2 regions of the Paenalkalicoccus suaedae genome follow, and region 2 is predicted to be linked to the other one. Evidence: predicted binding sites of a transcription regulator. Region 2 holds the regulator's gene; the other holds the start of a gene.
The links. Region 2 encodes LexA, which represses DNA repair genes until DNA is damaged. Its sites were predicted from a motif close to CGAACATATGTTCG; they were not measured.
Positions count from the first base shown of each region.

Region 1: FLK61_RS00355 (YolD-like family protein) is a predicted target of LexA. The motif match lies at 1,604-1,617, and genes of this name have one in related genera.

Region 1 is NZ_CP041370.1:52,185-56,623, forward strand. It holds gene FLK61_RS00350 (hypothetical protein) at 901-1,542, shown strand; gene FLK61_RS00355 (YolD-like family protein) at 1,656-2,009, shown strand; gene FLK61_RS00360 (Y-family DNA polymerase) at 2,002-3,267, shown strand; gene FLK61_RS00365 (YolC/YozM family protein) at 4,008-4,343, shown strand; gene FLK61_RS00370 (hypothetical protein) at 4,380-4,439, opposite strand, start outside.
Region 2 is NZ_CP041372.2:1,942,509-1,946,947, forward strand. It holds gene FLK61_RS10325 (DUF896 domain-containing protein) at 137-370, opposite strand; gene FLK61_RS10330 (YneB family resolvase-like protein) at 438-1,094, opposite strand; gene yneA (cell division suppressor protein YneA) at 1,091-1,390, opposite strand; gene lexA (transcriptional repressor LexA) at 1,607-2,224, shown strand; gene FLK61_RS10345 (hypothetical protein) at 2,269-2,973, opposite strand; gene glnA (type I glutamate--ammonia ligase) at 3,282-4,439, opposite strand, start outside.

The DNA of each region.
Region 1 (4,439 bases), on a different replicon from region 2:
CGCCTGCCGGCAATCGTTTTGCGGAAATGCGACCGGAGTTACGGGAGCCTTTCTGCTTCTTTTGAACCTCTGTCCTCGTTCACTCGTTAAGAAATGGCCAGGAACAATGCAGCTGTTGCTTCGGGATCCGCCGCAGGCAATCCGGAAGCTTACAGATGCATGTTATCGGGCATTTTAGAGGGAAGCGAGATGCCGCGGAATGTTGGCCGGCGTTTTGGGCCGGCTTACAGTCCGGGAGCAGACCCGGAGGGGACCCCAAAGTAAGGATTTCTAAAAACTCCTGAAAGAAATGATTAAATGTAATCGATATGAGGTGTAATGTGAAAATCAATCTTTCTGCTGAGCTGTGAAGGTGTTAGGGGCGTTGAAAGTGTTTGTAAGGCTTTGTGTTAACAAAGCCTTACAAGAAGATTTTTGTGGTTTTAAAGGCTGCTTTAGCAGCCTCCAAGCAGGCTCGATGCCTGCTTTTAATCAAGGAAAACATTAGTTTTCCGTCCATCCGAGAACTTCAATGGATTGCTCATAGTCGATGACGCCGGCTGTCCTCGAAGCAATCAGGGTACTTATTCTGTTTTCTTTCTAAAAAGGATTTAACTTTTATTGCTATATAGTCAAATAGTAGATCAAGTGCTTTGTTGATTAACCATTCAATTAATAAGACACTAAGAATATATTTCATATAAAATGTTCCTCCTTACCCGTGATATATATAAATATCAATTTTTCAATACAAAGACTTTTATGGAATTCAAAGAAATATTTCAAAGAAATTTGATAGCAGAATTATCAAAATTTGGGTAAGATTGAATTGTTGAGTTTCATTTAAGTGTGTGAAGAAAAATGCTGAAGATATGCTAAAAATTACCGATAGAAAGTATAGGATTGGAAAGAGAGGTAGGCATGAAGAATATAAAGCATATTAAAAAGATGAGGAACAGTATACTATTCTCAGTTGTATGGCGTTTGTTGTTTTTAGTATTATATCCAGTAATTTTAGGTGCTGGACTGCCATTGATTGGGCTTAATTTACCTTCAGCAACGCTGTTTATATTAAGTTTTATTGGTTGTATGATGGTCTGTTTAACTATAGCTACTCATATAAGTAATCTGGTTAACATAAGAGAAGTTCTAAAACAGTATGCTTCAATTGAGAGAGAACTTGTTGGAACATATTCAATTGATGCAAAGGTTTTGGACGACATGCTTGATAATACAATGAAAAAGTATCATCATCAAAGATCATTCGACCGAGACTATAACTTAGCGGATTTGCATGCTATTGAAGAGTTAGTTCAGGAAGAAAGAAATGGTAAGTATTTTGATAAATACCTGGCTCATGATGACAGTATCAAGGATGAAATTCGAATGGCCGTTGTACCGAAACGGGTAGCTGAGGATCTCTTATATTCAGTTTTCAACTCAAAAACCACATTTGGAATAACCGGAAGAAAATACTATCATAAATGGCATATGGCTCGATTAGATGAACAGCTGCTACCGTTCTTACAAGAAAAACAAGAAAAAATGCATAAAACAAATTAGATTAAAGTACCTGAAGCTTTTCAGGTGCTTTTTTGTTTAGGAAAAACTTTCTTGTACTAAAGGAACGTATGTTCTGTTAATATATAATCAAAAATGTTTGAGGGTGTGATCAAGTGATAAAGGATCGAGGTTTAATGAAATGGGCAACTTCTATGATGTTGCCGGAGCACAACGAAATGTTAAAGCAGCTGAATCTTGAAATGGAAAAAATGAAGCGCCCTGAAAATGATGAACAAAAAATTGAAGCAATGGCCCTTATAATTAATGAAGCAAAACAAGGAAACCAACTTTTAAGTATCTCCTATTTTGAAAATGGCCATATTTCATCGCTTACAGGCTTTGTAAGGTCTTTTAAGTACATTGAGAGGGAAATGTTAATAAAAACGAATGAAGGGCATATTAAGGCTGTTTCAGTTGATGATTTGATCGAGGTGGAGCTGGCTGAAGGAGAAAAGTTTTATGATTGACTATGATAGCCTTCCTAAACGTACTTTTTTGACCGTAGATATGCGTAGCTTTTACGCCAGTGCATCTGCAGTTATGCTGGGCCTCGATCCCATGAAATGTTATCTCGCTGTGGTAGGCGATACTGAACGATCAGGAAGTGTTGTTTTAGCTGCATCACCGGCTTTAAAAAAACGATTTGGTATTAAAACAGGTTCGCGCCTTTATGAAATACCTGATCATCCTCAAATTCACATTGTAAATCCTCAGATGCGGATGTTTATTAAGCTTTCCACCAATATAACTCATTTGTTTTATCAGTTTGCTTCACCTGAAGATATACTCACCTATAGTGTCGACGAGAGTATAATTAGATTTGATTTTTTGAAGAGACTATGGGGAACACCGATGGATCTGGCGAAAAGAATACAAAATGCAATCTACAGAGATTTTGGTGTACCAGCAACAGTAGGAATCGGCCCAAATATGCTAATGTCAAAACTAGCCTTAGACTTAGAAGCCAAGAAAAGCCCTTCAGGAATTGCGGAATGGACATATGAAGACGTTCAAACAAAATTATGGCCAGTTCATCCATTATCGAAAATGTGGGGCATAGGAAGGCGAATGGAGAGGAATCTGAATCGAATGGGAATCGCCACAGTAGGACAGCTTGCAAATTATCCCTTAGAACTATTAGAAAATCGATTTGGCATCATGGGGAATCAGATTTATTATCATGCCCATGGTGTGGATCTTAGCGAGCTGGGAACGCCTATTAGGCAAGAACAAATTTCTTTCGGGAAAAGCCAGATATTGTTGAGGGACTACAATGAAGAAGCTGAAATTAAATCAGTCATATTAGAAATGTGTGAAGAAGTGGCCAGCCGGGCTAGAAAGGCTAAAAAGGCAGGCAGAACCATTCATTTAGGAGTAGGTTATAGTCAAACAGTAGGCGGAGGCGGCTTTCATCGGTCTTTAACAATAGACCAACCAACGAATATCACGATGAAACTTTATAAAGCGTGCATTGCTTTATTTAAGAAATTCTATCAAGGTCAAACGGTAAGGAGCTTATCAGTTACATTAGGGAACGTAGTTGATGATAACCAATTTCAGATGTCTCTTTTTGAAGAAAACAGTGAAAAGGAACGTCAACTTGGCCATGTTATGGATTCTATTAGGGAAAAATACGGATCAGATGCGATTTTAAGAGCTATTTCTTATACAACAGCTGGAACTGCATTAAAACGGGCAAAGCTTGTGGGTGGCCATCAAGCATAAAAGTACATGAAGATAGTGAATGTCACTATTAATATTTCAAATTCATTAAACAAAAAGAGCCTGAAGTAAGTATCAGGCTCTTTTTTAAAAAAACACAAAAAACAAGATTTCTACTTGAAATCTTTTAAAAATTGTGATATAATACTATGTAAGTAGGCGTATGCCTTTTTGGTTCAGCTTTTCTGTTTGATGATACGGGAATATCATCTTCAGTATCTGATGTGTTGATTGTTAGTCAACAACGTTACATTGACTATAATATCTCACAAGTTTACCGTTGTCAACTAGGTTTTTGTAAAAAAGTGTTTTGACAATAGCATACATACTGATTATGCAGATTTGATGGTTTCAAAAAGTGCATATTGCCTGCTTAAAATAAATTTAAGGAGGTAATGCACAGTGTGTAAATTAACGTTGCATTACAGAAGACCACATAAGGTTAGAGGACATTTTAGAAATTGTAAGGGAGGCCGTGTTTGGATTCCTGAACACGAAAGGGGTGGAACTTGGGTGAATGACCATTGCTACCCAGGTTTCTTGCCTGAACTTCCAAGTTAATACTGAAGGTCCTCAGTGGCCTTTCTGATTATTTCCTCGCTGTTTTGGCAGCTTAGTAGCTGCCCCCTTTTTTAAGAGATATCTCTTTAGTTAGCAACATTTAAAACTTCTATAGGATTTCAATTGCTAGACATGATATACTCGTTAGGAAGATATTTACTGGAAACAAGGGAGGCGGGAAAATGAAAAAGAAATTCATTGGATTCTTGGTCTTAGCTTCTTTTTTGTTGATGTTTAATACGGCTTCATATGCAAGTGGAACTGACGAAAACACAGAGAAATCAACTGCTGAATTGTTGGAAAGTGTAATGGATGATTTTGGATTATTCAGTTTTCAAATTGGCCGAACAGATCCGACGATTACAATTGGGATGGATCAAACCAAAAGTGAATCAAAACTTCGTGAATACTTAGATGATAATTTGTCTGAAGAAGCAAAGAAAAAGTATGAAATCTATATATTTAAAGAGGATATTGATAAGTTGAAACAAGAACATCAAAAGAGTTTACAGGAATAAAGCAGACCGACTAAGGTCTGCTTTTTTATATCAAAATTAGTTATACCACAAAGTAGCTTGATTTATTGTAATTAATTTATCAGTGTTTCCTTCATT
Region 2 (4,439 bases):
GCAATCAAACTGGTATTCTATAGGCTTTTTAAGGAAAATGATGGGGAATTTTGTGCTGAAGGTAGGTTCATATATTTAATTGAGATAAATTCTACATACAAAAAAGGACACTATCTTTAGACAGTGTCCGTGCACCTTAGTGCATCAAGCGAGAATTTTTCTCTTCTTTTAACTTAGATGGTGTGACATCGTTCCCATCTTCATCCACCACTTTCACAGAAGAAAGCTGGTTGCGGAAAGAACTACGTACATTTTTTAAATATTCTTGGCGAAGCTCTTTTTGTTCCTTCTGTTCTTTTAACGACAAGCCTTCCGACTTTGCTTTGTTTGCAAGCGCATTGATGCGCGCTAATTTATCTTGACTAATCACAATGAATTCCTCCAGTAAAGAATATGCTTTGTCAATGATAGTAAAAATATCGCCCAGTTGCAAGTATCTAGGCTTGTCCTTCTAAATCGTCTTGATATTCTTGATAACGGCGATGCACAGTAGCTTTTGAAGCCTGAAAGCCTAACCCGCGAAGCATTGCTGCAATTTCATGGAAAGTCATGCCATTTTGCCTTAAACGAACGATTTCTTCAAGGGGGACTTCATTTCTCTTTCTGCCACCATCATTCGATCCAGTACGCTTTAAGTTTTTAGCTGGGTTATACCCCTTTGCTACGGCCTTCTTCATTCCTCGTCTAATCTTTGCATTTTGTAATTTCCGCTGATATTCTTCTACAATTGCCACAATATCAAGCACCATCGAATCCGTCTCGGATAGCTGTAGTTCACCTGAATCCTGCAAAGAATAAATGTGACAGCCGAGTTTTTTAAATTCATGGATTAACGCAATTCGTGCATTTCCTCGGCCTAAACGCGTCTCATCTTGAACTAAAATAACATCTACTTGTCTACTTTTTACTGTTTCAAGCACTTGTAAAATCCCGTTGCGATCACTTTCGTAACCACTCTCTGACTCTTCTATTACTTCCACGATATCGATATTCCAAGCTGATGCCGCGGCTTTTAATTCTTCTACTTGACGAGTAAGGGAAGATTTTTGTGTCTCTTTAGATGTGCTCACTCTCGCGTAAATAATTCCTATCAATCAGAAGCAACTCCATTCAATGAAACTGGGACATGAATTTTTTGACCTGGTACGATTGTTTCGTTATCAAGTCCATTCTCATGCTTCATCCAGTTTATCGTTTCTTCTATCGGTAAGTCTACCGTTGCTGTTCGTGCTATTGTCCAAAGAGAGTCTCCTTCAGAAACAACTCGTTCTTCAGCTGGGTAAAATGGCACGTCATTTGAATCAGAAGAAAAGAAAGTAAAGGCAAAGAAACCGACCGCTATCACGATTAAAAAGATGGAACCATCTACATACTGACGAATTGTTTTCACGGAAAATCACTCCTGTTAGAATATTTGTTCTCGGAATACCTGTTCGTATATGATTGTACTAAGAACGATTGTTCGTGTCAACAAGAAATATAGAACGAACGTTTGCGCAACCTGTGTTCTCATGGTATAATATACCTTGTAAGGCTACTGATTTTACAACGTATGTGCTAGCACATGTTGATAGAACGAAACTACTACGAAAACGGGGTGTTATGATTGACTAAGCTTTCAGCACGACAACAGTCTATTTTAGATTTCATTCGGAACGAAGTGCGAGCGAAAGGGTATCCACCTTCCGTTAGAGAAATTGGAGAAGCAGTAGGTCTCGCTTCAAGCTCTACCGTTCATGGTCACTTAGCTAGATTAGAGAAAAAAGGATATATTCGCCGCGACCCTACAAAGCCACGCGCAATCGAAGTAACAAATACGGAAGGGGACAACTTCAACGAAGCTCCTCACATCTCCATTCCGGTAATTGGTAAAGTTACAGCAGGTAACCCGATTACAGCGATCGAGAACGTAGACGAATACTTGCCTTTACCAGCAAGCTTTGTGCACGATGAGCGTTCGTTTATTTTAGAGATCTCTGGAGATTCAATGATTGAGGCAGGTATTTTTGACGGGGACTACGTCGTTGTTAAACAGCAAACCTACGCAGATAATGGAGACATCGTCGTTGCGATGACGGAAGAAAATGAAGCTACAGTAAAGCGTTTCTTCAAAGAAAAAGAGCATTTTCGTTTACAGCCTGAGAATGCGACGCTTGAGCCGATTATTTTAGATTATGTACAAATTTTAGGGAAGGTTATCGGTGTATTCCGTAGCCTCCATTAAAAAAAACACGGAAAGGATATCCCGATGGGCTCCTTTCCGTGTTTTTATTCGTCGTTCTTTTCTTCCGTTTTTTCAACGGGCTTATACGATTTTCTCATGATAACAAAGATCACGGCAGCAAAGGCTAAATAAAAGACGATCCAAAGCGGCCAAAACAACGGCTGATATCCTTGTACGATATTAGACTGATATCCAAGGCTCTCCGGCGAGATATTAGAGTCATTGATGATTTTAACGCCAAGGGATGACGTCATTCTCGTATCAAACGTGATCGTCTCCTCGCGAGATTGACCAAAACGGTTTGCATAGTAAAGTTTCCATTCTTGATCCTCTATGTCTGTCACGTTCGGTGTAAGACGTTTTGCAATAGCAAGCCTTGTTACTCCCGTCTCGTTATTCTGAACGAAAATCAGTCCTAGTGAGCCAGCATAGCGGTTGTCACTATCTGGATCAATTGCTATCACTGCAGGATTCGTCGCATTAATCCCATTTACCTTGACAATAACCTCGGCACGAGCCTCCTCATTAAATGATTCAACAGCCTGTTCTGAAATCGTAATATCAAAATCTCCAAACGTAATTGAATTACCTGGAGAAAGCTCTCTAGTAGATACCTGCTCAAAGTCATACGCCTCGTTCACTTCTACATCTAACTGATATTCCTGAACGATGGAATAAACACTCATGATCGCAACGTATAGGAGTAGGCATGTTAATACGGCGAAAATGAATAATAATTTTCTTCTCATAGTGTTCTCCTTTAAATATTGATTATCTCATATGTAATCCGATTCTCATCATACCATCTCTTTGCCTTAGGAAAAAGCATTGTCTGGCATTTCGGTCGAACCTTCGGCTTTTGATTGCACGTTCTGGCACTTGGTTTGAGCGTCCCGTCTATCTCTTTGCTCCTCCATCCACCCTGTTTGCGCGCATTATAACACCGTATGAACCCATTGCAACAGCACTCGCAAATTTGCCCCTCTAACTCCTCTTCATCCTTCCCAAACAACCAAACAAAAACCCCCAACACCAGTGGTGTCGAGGGTTCTGACTATTAATACGTTTGGATATACTGCTCGCGCTCCCATGGGTGCACCTGCGTACGGAACATGTCCCACTCGATCTCTTTTGCTTCCACGAAGTGTTCTACTGCATGGTTACCAAGAGATGCTTTGATTGTTTCGCTCTTTTGAAGTGCGTCAATCGCATCCTTAAGAGAAGCTGGAAGTGCTTTGATTCCTTCTGCATCGCGCTCTGCTTCATCCATTGCATAGATGTTGCGGTTTGTTTCAGCAGGAGGTGTTAGGTTACGACGGATTCCGTCAAGACCAGCCGCAAGCATTGCCGCCATAGCTAGGTATGGGTTAGCTGCTGGGTCTGGGCTACGTACTTCGATACGTGTGCTTAGGCCACGTGAAGAAGGAATACGAACTAGTGGTGAACGGTTACGCATGGACCATGCAATGTAGCAAGGTGCTTCGTATCCTGGTACTAGACGCTTGTATGAGTTAACCGTTGGGTTTGTGATAGCTGTAAATGCGTCAGCGTGCTCTAAAATTCCGCCTAGGAACTTCATAGCTGTTTCGCTTAGCTGGTTTTCTGTGTTTTCGTCGAAGAATGCGTTCACGCCACCCTCTTTGAATAGAGACATGTTAGCGTGCATTCCGCTTCCGTTAACACCGAATAATGGCTTAGGCATAAACGTTGCGTGAAGACCGTGCTTACGCGCGATTGTCTTAACAACTAGCTTAAACGTTTGAATGTTATCACATGTTGTTACAGCATCCGCGTATTTAAAGTCGATTTCATGCTGCCCTGGAGCAACCTCATGGTGAGATGCTTCAATTTCAAAGCCCATGTCCTCAAGCTCTAATACGATGTCACGGCGACAGTTTTCACCTAGATCTGTAGGAGAAAGGTCAAAGTATCCACCCTTATCGTTTAGCTCTAAAGTTGGTTCGCCATTTTCGTCGTTCTTGAATAGGAAGAATTCTGGCTCAGGTCCGATATTGAAATCAGAGTAGCCCATATCCTTCGCTTCTTTTAATACCTTTTTAAGTACGCCTCGTGGGTCACCTTCGAAAGGTGTTCCATCTGGATTGTAAATGTCGCAGATGAGACGAGCAACTTTACCTTTTTCCGGAGTCCATGGGAAGACTACCCACGTATCAAGATCTGGGTATAGGTACATATCCGATTCTTCAATACGTAC